3 regions of the Priestia sp. TRN 1309 genome follow, and region 3 is predicted to be linked to each of the others. Evidence: riboswitches for the same ligand, from Rfam matches in the RefSeq annotation. Region 3 holds a riboswitch; each other region holds the start of a gene.
The links. Region 3 has a riboswitch for thiamine pyrophosphate ahead of thiM (hydroxyethylthiazole kinase). Riboswitches for the same ligand answer to the same signal wherever they lie in the genome.
Positions count from the first base shown of each region.

Region 1: another riboswitch for thiamine pyrophosphate. It lies ahead of ACRPLQ_RS24030 (thiamine phosphate synthase); the one in region 3 lies ahead of thiM (hydroxyethylthiazole kinase).
Region 2: another riboswitch for thiamine pyrophosphate. It lies ahead of thiC (phosphomethylpyrimidine synthase ThiC); the one in region 3 lies ahead of thiM (hydroxyethylthiazole kinase).

Region 1 is NZ_JBOZGM010000008.1:72,654-75,933, reverse strand. It holds gene thiO (glycine oxidase ThiO) at 1-648, opposite strand, end outside; gene ACRPLQ_RS24030 (thiamine phosphate synthase) at 632-1,255, opposite strand; TPP riboswitch at 1,377-1,478, opposite strand; gene ACRPLQ_RS24025 (hypothetical protein) at 1,637-1,852, opposite strand; gene crcB (fluoride efflux transporter CrcB) at 1,904-2,290, opposite strand; gene ACRPLQ_RS24015 (fluoride efflux transporter FluC) at 2,291-2,689, opposite strand; gene ACRPLQ_RS24010 (amino acid ABC transporter substrate-binding protein) at 3,031-3,280, shown strand, end outside.
Region 2 is NZ_JBOZGM010000011.1:21,038-24,317, forward strand. It holds gene ACRPLQ_RS25310 (undecaprenyl-diphosphate phosphatase) at 1-754, opposite strand, end outside; gene ACRPLQ_RS25315 (hypothetical protein) at 1,213-1,503, shown strand; TPP riboswitch at 1,585-1,699, shown strand; gene thiC (phosphomethylpyrimidine synthase ThiC) at 1,814-3,280, shown strand, end outside.
Region 3 is NZ_JBOZGM010000002.1:919,730-923,009, forward strand. It holds gene thiE (thiamine phosphate synthase) at 1-556, opposite strand, end outside; gene thiM (hydroxyethylthiazole kinase) at 570-1,376, opposite strand; TPP riboswitch at 1,452-1,560, opposite strand; gene ACRPLQ_RS12010 (MFS transporter) at 1,737-2,954, opposite strand; gene ACRPLQ_RS12015 (TetR/AcrR family transcriptional regulator) at 3,051-3,280, opposite strand, start outside.

The sequences.
Region 1 (3,280 bases), on a different contig from region 3:
AATAAAGCGTTTAGCCCATGAGCCTGCTGCAATCACTACTTTTTCTCCATAAAAAGAGCCTTTGGACGTCTGTACCCCTTTTACTGTTTCATTTTCCATAATAAGAGAGTGAACGTCACAGTATTCGAATACATCTGCTCCGTGATACAAGGCTCCATGAGCAAGAGCTTGTGTTAACTTAGCCGGAGCTAGCTGGCCGTCTCCCGGTATTGTAATGGCTCCGTATATGTCTGGAGAGAGCCCGGGTTCTAACAAACGCGCTTCTTTTACATCGATCCATCTTACATCTTTGTCCCACCGGTGGTGCTGAGCGGCTTTTTTCTTTAATACGTGTGCATCTTCTTCTGTTACAGCGACTTTTAATAAGCCTTTTTGAATGAGCTCTACGTCGATAGCCGTTTTTTCTTTTAGTTCCTTCACCAGTTCAGGAAACATGCTTCTGCTCTTAATAGCAAGGTCTAAAAGAGGACCTTCTTCATCAATTTCAGCTTGAGCACCTAAAATACCAGCGGCTGCACTTGAAGCTTCACAACCAACTTGATTGCGTTCAAGAATAGCTACTGACGCTCCTTGTTTTGACAAATGATAAGCGATAGAAGAGCTGATTATACCTCCTCCGATTAACAGTACATCATAATGCTGCTTCATTTTCTCCACCTCCAGATGTCCATATATGAGAATATTGTTTAATCGCTTTCAGGGGATCTTGCGCAAGCATGACACCAGACATCACGGCTATACCGTGTGCTCCTGTTTGAAGTACCTCTTTGGCATTTACAGGTGTAATTCCTCCAATGGCAATAACCGGTATCTGCACAGCGTCTACTACTTCTTTTAGTGCCGCTATCCCTCGACTTTTTAATTCTTTTTTTGAATGTGTTGAATAAATATGTCCGTATAAAATGTAGTGAGCACCATCTTTTTCAGCTTCTAAAGCCTCTTCCACAGAGTGAACTGACTTTCCAACAATAAGAGAAGGAAATGCGTCTCTAACAAACGAAACGTCTAAACTATGATAGGCAAGCTGTACACCTTTTGCTTTTAAAGCATGCGCTACATCAACTCGGTCATTCACAATAATTTTAGAGCGACAAAATGGTAGGCTTTCTAGTAAACATTGAATCTGCTTTGCCGTTTTCTTTTTTTCTCTAATATGAATGGCGCCCGCAAAAGGCGCGATAGCCGTTAAAATTTTTTGAAGCTCTTCGATTGGCTGCTTATCTGTTGTAATGACATGAAATTTAGGAATATCCACATGATCGAAACCTTTCCATTCAGAATAAAGAGAAATTTCAATCACTTCATCTTGTGCAGAGGGCTTTATTACATACAAAAAACCACTCTACAACGTAGAGTGGTTAGCATGCATCGTTATGTAAACATGATCGCCACTTCCCTACGCTGGTCCAAACCAGATCAGGTTCAAAGGGTCCGAAATACATCCGTCTCAGCTTCAAAAAGCTCCCCTAGTGATTGCTATTTATTGATTTTGTTTTTGCACTTAAAATTATAACACAACTAGATGTAAATACAATATCTCTTTATGCTCTTACGGCTCTCTTCCTTTTATAGATGTATCTTTTAAGCTTCTTTACTAAGAGGCCCGGCGCACCGAATCATTCTGCTTTTTATATAGTTAGTAATCGGTATAGTCGTCAAATTCTTCTTTGTCTTTTTCCTTTTTCCGATCCCATATAAACAGCAGGAGTAACATAATAAAAGTTAGAATATAAAAACCGTAAAAAATAAATGCCGCCACAACATTTATAAATAAAAATAAAAAACCAATGATCTGACCTGCAACAGCTACAATCAACAAAATGTATTTCCAAACTTCTGCTTTTCTATCCATTCTCTACTTCTCCGTCTTTTTGTTTTTCCCTACTAGAAACGTTCTCTTTACTTATAATAAAAACGTTCCTGCCAGTAAACCGACTGTAAATAAACCAACTGTTCCAAATGCTGAAATCCCCACGTACGCCAACATTTTCCGATAAGATTTTTCCCGAATTAACTGTACGGTTTCCACACTAAACGTTGAAAAAGTGGTAAAGGCACCAAAAAACCCAATGCCAATCATTAAAAATATTGAATCATCATAAGCATGACTCGGAACCTTTCCATAATAACTACCGTAAAAAAGACCAAGCCCAAACGCACCGAGCAAGTTTACAAACAGCATTGAGACTGGAAAAGGAGGGTTTGAAACTGTTTTTGTAACTTTTAAACCCAAAAGATAACGGCATATTCCTCCAGCTGCCCCGCCAAGTGCCAAGCTCACTATGCTCATTTACTTCACCTCATGTACTTTCACTAAATTTTTCCCTGCCGCTTCACCGCATAGATAGCCTGCTAAAGCAAGAAGGATTCCACCTACTAAAGAGACAATGACATAAATGCCTCCCCAAAATAAATGGTGCTGAGTGAGAGAAATGACGTCTCCTGCAAAGGTTGAATACGTTGTAAAACCGCCGCACACGCCAACTCCTAGTCCAAGCTTTATCCATTCTTTTGGCTTTTTCCACGCAAAAAATCCTGTTAATAGGCCTAGTATGAAGCTTCCTAATAGGTTTTCAATTACCGTTCCTATTGGATAGCCCGTATATAATAAGGAAAGATTTAGCAAATAACGCGCATATGTACCAGCGATAGCACCAAAGGCAATTGAGATTAAGTTTATGGCTTTCATCATATCGCTCCGTTTCATAAATTCTTCTTTAAGTGTACCATAAGGAATTTATTTCTACCTTAACATTTAACTATATGTTTATTGCACCAAAAGTCATGAAAAAATGAAAGAGAAAATCGTCGCATGAAACTTCCTTTTTACTCCTCAAATATCCCTTAAAAATCCACTTAATCCAAATTTTAAAATCTTTCTGTATCCTTATGACAAACCGTGTATAGAAGGTATATTTCCCTTATTTTAAGTCACATTAATCGTATAAGTTTTTTTTGTTGACTTTTGCTGTGTTCTTGTTTAGTATCACAGAGTATCATTTCCTATCAGAATACTAGGGGGTTTAGAAAATGAAGAAATTTGCTGCACTTTTGTCGCTACTATTAGCTTTCACAGTTGTGCTTGCCGCATGCGGTTCTAGCTCAGAAAATGAAGCAAACAATGGAGACAATAAATCTTCACAAGAGGATTTATATAATAAAGTGAAAAAAGATGGCGTATTAACAATTGGAACTGAAGGTACATACCCTCCGTTCACTTTTCATGATGACAAACAAAAGCTAACTGGGTTTGATGTAGAATTGGCTCAAGAAGTAGCTA
Region 2 (3,280 bases), on a different contig from region 3:
GGTTGATTAATTTTAAGAAAAAGCGAATCGATATAAGCGCAAAAATAAAGGCGCTGATAAAACCAGCAATAAAAAACGGTAGTGCATCTGATGTGAAATACTGCCAGTTTTTAACCAATGAAAGTCCACTTGCTCCTGCCATAATTGGCACTGCCATAATAAATGTAAAATCTGCGGCTGCCTTATGGCTCATTCCAAGAAGAACCCCTCCTGAAATCGTTGAGCCTGAACGAGAAAAACCTGGCCAAAGAGCAATACATTGAAACAGTCCTATACCTAGTGCTTGTCCATAAGACATTTGGTCCACCGTCTCTACACGCGGACGTTTAGGTCCAAACAAATCTGCTAGAATCATTAATACAGCTCCGACCACTAAGCCAATTAGCACCGTATTTAAAGAAAACAAATGTTCATCAATGTAATCATCAAACAAAAGTCCTAACACTCCTGCGGGTAACAAACCAACAATTACTTGCATTAAATTTAAGCGATTTGTCGGTCCAATTGCAGCAGCTGGTTTTTTTCCCAATCCTAATAAATTAATAAAACGATCTTTAAAAATAACAACTACTGCTAAGATCGACCCTAGCTGAATAACAATCTTAAATGTATTAGCTACTGGAGATGAAAATAATTCTTTTGAATTTAACCACAGGTCATCCACAATAATCATATGCCCAGTTGACGAAACGGGAGCAAACTCTGTTAAACCTTCTACAATCCCTAAAATGATTGCTACAATAATTTCCCACATAAAGCTATGTACCTTGCCTTTCTTTCAAATTAATAAGCTTATCGCTTCGTTTTACATGCTCAACTATTTTCCTATTTTGACACTTGCTTTTTTATCATAATTGTTAAAACTATGAAATACAATGTGTATTTGCAAAAAGATAAGAATCTTTAATAATTTGTAATAAAAAGCTTACATGCTACAACCAAAAAACACGATATCAGCTTTTATTTATTTTAAAAAGCAGTCACTATGTTCAGTATAAATTCTGGTCCCTTAGCTAAAAATGAATCATCTAGACTATTTTTCTTTAGTGTAAAAAAATGACTAAATTATTATGTTTTTTCCATCCCCCTTTACTGTCATCTATCATTTTATTCCAATAGGGCTGACTTATACGACATATCCCCTAAGTAATTTGAAACTTTTTTCTCTCTTTTCTCGTATATAGTAGTATCTTTTTTAGGAGGCTTTTTACTATGAATGGAAATGTACGTACAATGAAATGGGTCACTGCTGGGTATGAAGCCTTGCTGGGAATTCCTTTAATTGGCGCGGGGATTGTTATGGGCTTTAGCTATACTCCTCTTTTTATTGGATTTATTCTTCATGCTATCACACTCATTTTAGCTAATAGACGAGGGTTATCTGCTTATGGAAACATACTAGGACTTGTTACCTCACTGGTTGCTTGGATTCCATTTTTGGGATTTATCATGCATATTATTACAGCTATTGTGATTGCAATCGATGCTGCTAGACAACGCTAATTGTCTAGCTTTTTTTATTTAAGGGTTGATTTTTTACCGAATGATGGTAAACTTAAGCCGTAAATTGAATAATTTGAATGTTATTTCTACTAGGGGTGTCTGATAGCTCAGACTGAGAGAAGAGTGCAATAAAACTCTTTAACCCTTTGAACCTGATTTGGGTTATACCAGCGGAGGGAAGTAGTCTTGAAAAGAATAGTATAGTTTTATTCTTTTTTTGCCTATTCCATCGGGTTCTGTCTATCACAGAACCCGATTTTTTTTATGGTTCGGTATAGCTACACTTTATGCGAAACCGGAGGAATATGTAATGTCAAAACAAAATGTATCAGTTTCTATGAAAAAGCCTTTTCCAAACAGTCACAAAGTATATGTCCAAGGATCCAGACAAGACCTTAAAGTACCTATGCGTGAAATTCATCAGTCTCCTACTACAGGGTCTTTTGGTGAAGAAGAAAATAGTCCCGTACGTGTATACGACACGAGCGGTGTTTATACAGATCCCTCTTATGAAATTAATTTACAAAAAGGATTACCGGCTCTGCGCGAAAAGTGGATTGCAGAACGAAACGATGTAGAAACATATCAAGGCCGTACGGTTCAGCCACAGGATAACGGTTATTATGACGGTGATCCAAGAGATCAGTACGAGCGCTTTATCACTAAACGTTTACCTTTGCGCGCGAAAAAAAATCAAAATGTAACGCAAATGCACTATGCGAAAAAAGGAATCATCACGCCCGAAATGGAATTTATCGCTATTCGTGAACAGATGAATCCTGAAGTTGTGCGTGAAGAAGTAGCAAGAGGACGTGCAATTATCCCTAATAATATCAATCACCCTGAGAGCGAACCGATGATTATCGGCCGCAAATTCCATGTGAAAATTAATGCTAATATCGGAAATTCAGCTATTCGTTCAGCTATTGAAGATGAAGTAGAAAAAATGACATGGGCAACGCGTTGGGGAGCCGATACAATTATGGATCTATCAACTGGAAAGGATATTCACACAACACGCGAATGGATTATCCGCAACTCGCCTGTTCCTGTAGGGACCGTTCCTATTTACCAAGCGCTTGAAAAAGTAAAAGGCGTAGCAGAAGATCTAACGTGGGAAGCATACCGCGATACATTAATTGAACAAGCAGAACAAGGTGTTGATTACTTTACTATTCACGCAGGTGTTCTTTTACGTTATATTCCTCTGACAGCGAAACGTACGACAGGTATTGTTTCACGCGGAGGATCCATCTTGGCGCAGTGGTGTTTAGCTCATCATGAAGAGAACTTTTTATATACTCGCTTTGAAGAAATCTGTGAAATCTGTAAAGCATACGATATTGCTATTTCGCTTGGCGATGGGCTACGTCCTGGTTCCATTGCAGATGCTAATGATGAGGCACAGTTCGGTGAATTAGAAACGCTTGGTGAATTAACTAAAATTGCTTGGAAACACGATGTTCAAGTTATGATTGAAGGTCCTGGACATGTTCCAATGCATCTCATCAAAGAAAACGTAGATAAACAAATGGAAATATGCCAGGAAGCTCCCTTCTATACTCTTGGACCGCTTACAACCGACATCGCTCCAGGCTATGACCATATTACATCAGGTATTGGTGCTGCAATGATTGGCTGGTTTGGGACAGCTATGCTTTGCTACGTAACGCCAAAAGAACATTTAGGACTCCCGAATAAAGAAGACGTTCGCGAAGGCGTTATCACCTATAAAATTGCTGCGCATGCTGCTGACCTAGCAAAAGGCCATCCAGGA
Region 3 (3,280 bases):
CACCTGCTTCTACTACTTGTTTGGCATTTTCAGGCGTGATGCCACCGATTCCTACAATTGGAAAGTCAATATTCTGGTTTCGCACTTCTTCAATTAATTTTGTACCTTGCACTGCTTTTGCGTCTTTTTTTGTAGAAGTAGGAAAAACAGGTCCCATTCCTACATAATCCGCCCCGTCTTTTATGGCTTGCTGCAGCTCTTGTATATTATGAACAGAGACGCCCACAATTCCTTTTCCTATTTTTTCTCGAACAATATGAGCTTTTTCATCTTCTTGTCCAATATGAACGCCATCCGCTTGTAAGCGGATCGCTAAGTCAAGATCATCATTCACAACAAAAGGAACGCTGTGCTGCTGACAAATTTGCTGAAGTTCTTTCGCCAGCTGATATTTCGCTTCTCCTTTTAGGGCACCCTCGCCTTTTTCACGAAATTGAAACACGGTAACGCCGCCTTCAATTGCTTCTTTTAATACTTCTTTCGGATCTTTTTTACAGTTATTACTGCCCATTATAAAATAAACTTGCAGCAGCTTTTTGATTTCTTCGTTTGTCATTTTCCGGCTCCTTTTAACGTTGATGTACTCTTGCATATGATTCAATATCCTGCCCAGATAAAAGATGAAGCTGGTTTAAGAGCTCAATTTGAAAGCTTCCCGGCCCTTCTTCACCTTTTTTCGCTGCGGCGATTTCACCTGCCACTCCGTAAAAACTTAAAGCAGCAACGCTTGCCTCGACATATTCTTTTTCTACAGCAGCGAAAGCTCCTATAATTGATGTCAACAGACATCCAGTCCCCGTCACTTTCGTAAATAACGGGTGACCGTTGTCTACTGTATACGTTGTGTTTCCATCCGTGATTACATCTTGTTTACCCGTAATAACAATCACTGTATCTAATTTGTTCGCCGCTTTCTCAGCAAGTTCAATGACGTCTCCTTGCCCTTCTAATGAATCAACGCCTTTAATGAGCCATGACTCGCCTACTACATTCGCAACTTCAGCAGCGTTACCGCGAATAACGGCAATATTTAATTCTTCTACAAGCTGACGTGCCACTTCTGTACGAAACGGTGTCGCTCCGGCTCCTACAGGATCGAAAATAACCGGCACGCCGTTTTCATTTGCTGATTTTCCTGCTATTCTCATCGCTTCTACTTCTTGAGCCGTCAGTGTACCCATATTTAAGACAAGCGCTCCGGCGATTCGAGCCATGTCAGCCACTTCTTCCTTCGCATAAGCCATAACAGGTGACGCTCCTAGGGCAAGCAGTCCATTTGCTGTAAAATTGGTTACCACAACATTCGTAATATTATGAACAAGCGGACTTGTATCTCTTACTTTTTCTAATTGAGCTGAAATTTTACTAATATCCATGTTCTCTCACTCTTTTCATTTAGTTTTAACACTGCAAAAAAAAGACAAAAAAGCACCTTGCATGCGCAAAGTGCTTTGGTATGTACTCACATTCCCTGCGCTGGCATTATCCAACAGGTTCAAATGGTCAACAGGCGCCCCTGTACTCTCAGCCTGCCCCGCGCAAGCTCCCATACTATTTATTACTACGTTTAAAGTTTACTATTAACTTTTTTTATTTGCAACCATTTCACTGTTTTGCCCATAAAATAAAGCTTCGCTATAGGCTGAGTGGTGTTGTAAATCTTACAGCTTTACTAAAAGCATCATTAAAAGACCTCCAGTAAACTACTGGAGGTCTTCTATCCCCTAAAAATTCTATCATTTCTCTTGAATCGCTTGATTTCTCACAGCTGTTTTTCGGTCCTTCCCTGCTCTTAAAGATAAAAGAAAACAAAGCAGCAGTACAAGTGCAGCTGATACGTACGGGTAATTAATGTTTATATCAAAAAGAAAGCCTGCTACAACAGGTCCAATAATATTACCAAGACTTGTATAAGCAGAATTTAGTCCGGCTACATACCCTTGGTCGTCTTGTGCCATCATCGACATTTGCGTGCTGATTGCCGGACGTAAAATATCTGTTGCTAAAAAGACGATAAATGTCACAACAATAATAAGCCAGTACGTGTGCACAAATAGTGTAAGTAAAATAAAAAGTCCCGTCATCATCAAGCAAAACGAAATCACTCTTTTTTCACCGAATTTATTTAAAATCCAGCCAAAAATCGTAACCTGCACAACAGCCCCTGCAATAGAGCCAAACGTAATAACAAACGCAATATCTTTTGGCGTAAAGCTAAATTTATGATCAACAAATAGTGAAAAGATCGTTTCATAATTGGATAATCCAAACGATGTCACAAAAACGATAATTAAACTTAAAAAATAAGGTTCTTTGTAGGAATTCATAAGCTGCAGTAGCAGCCGATCTTCTTTTGGATTCTCATTGTTTGAAACAGCATGACCTTGTACAGGACGAGACTCCGGCAAAACAAAAAGCGTAATCACTGCAGCCAAGCCTCCTGCTACTGCGGCCATGTAAAATGGCACGCGCATGCCGTATTCAGCTAAAAAGCCTCCAATACCGGGCCCGATAATAAATCCTGTTGTAATCGCTGCCGTCACATAGCCCATTCCTTTAGCGCGTTCTTTAGCAGACGTCACGTCCGCTGTATAGGCCATAACAGCAGGCATAATAAGCGCGGCTCCGACCCCACCTAGCATTCTGGATACAAATAATAAAAGAGGTGTACTCACTGAACCAAAGAACCATTCAGACAGGGCAAAAACAATCATTCCCGCTACAATAATTTTCTTTCTCCCTAACGAATCGGATAATCGCCCCGCTAAAGGCGAAAACAGAAATTGAGTTAGTGAAAACACCGCTACTAAAAGCCCCATCACGCTGCCGTTGATATGAAGCTCCGTCATATAGGTTGGCATAATTGGAATAACGAGACCGATTCCCGTAAAGATAATAAAAATATTTAGCATGAGCAGCAAAATCGCCGCTCGATTTCTTAACAATAATGACATATAAACCTCCTGATTACAAAAATACTGAACGTTCGGTCTATAAAAATACAAAATAATGAGGGATTACTCATTGCCGCAATAAGCATCCCCGCTTATTTAAGAAGACCTTGCTATAATTCCGTTTAAAAATACATCGATTGCTGAATGGTAAAGCTGCAGGGCATTTTCCGTACTCGTTTTTCGAGACATGCGGCTCATTCCAACAAACAACCCTTCTAAAATTACTGCAAGTTGCTCTGCATTTTTATGAGAAAACTCGCCTTCATCGATGCCCTGTTGCAAAAGTTCCCGGTTAAACTCCACGTGTCGTTTCACCATCTCATCAA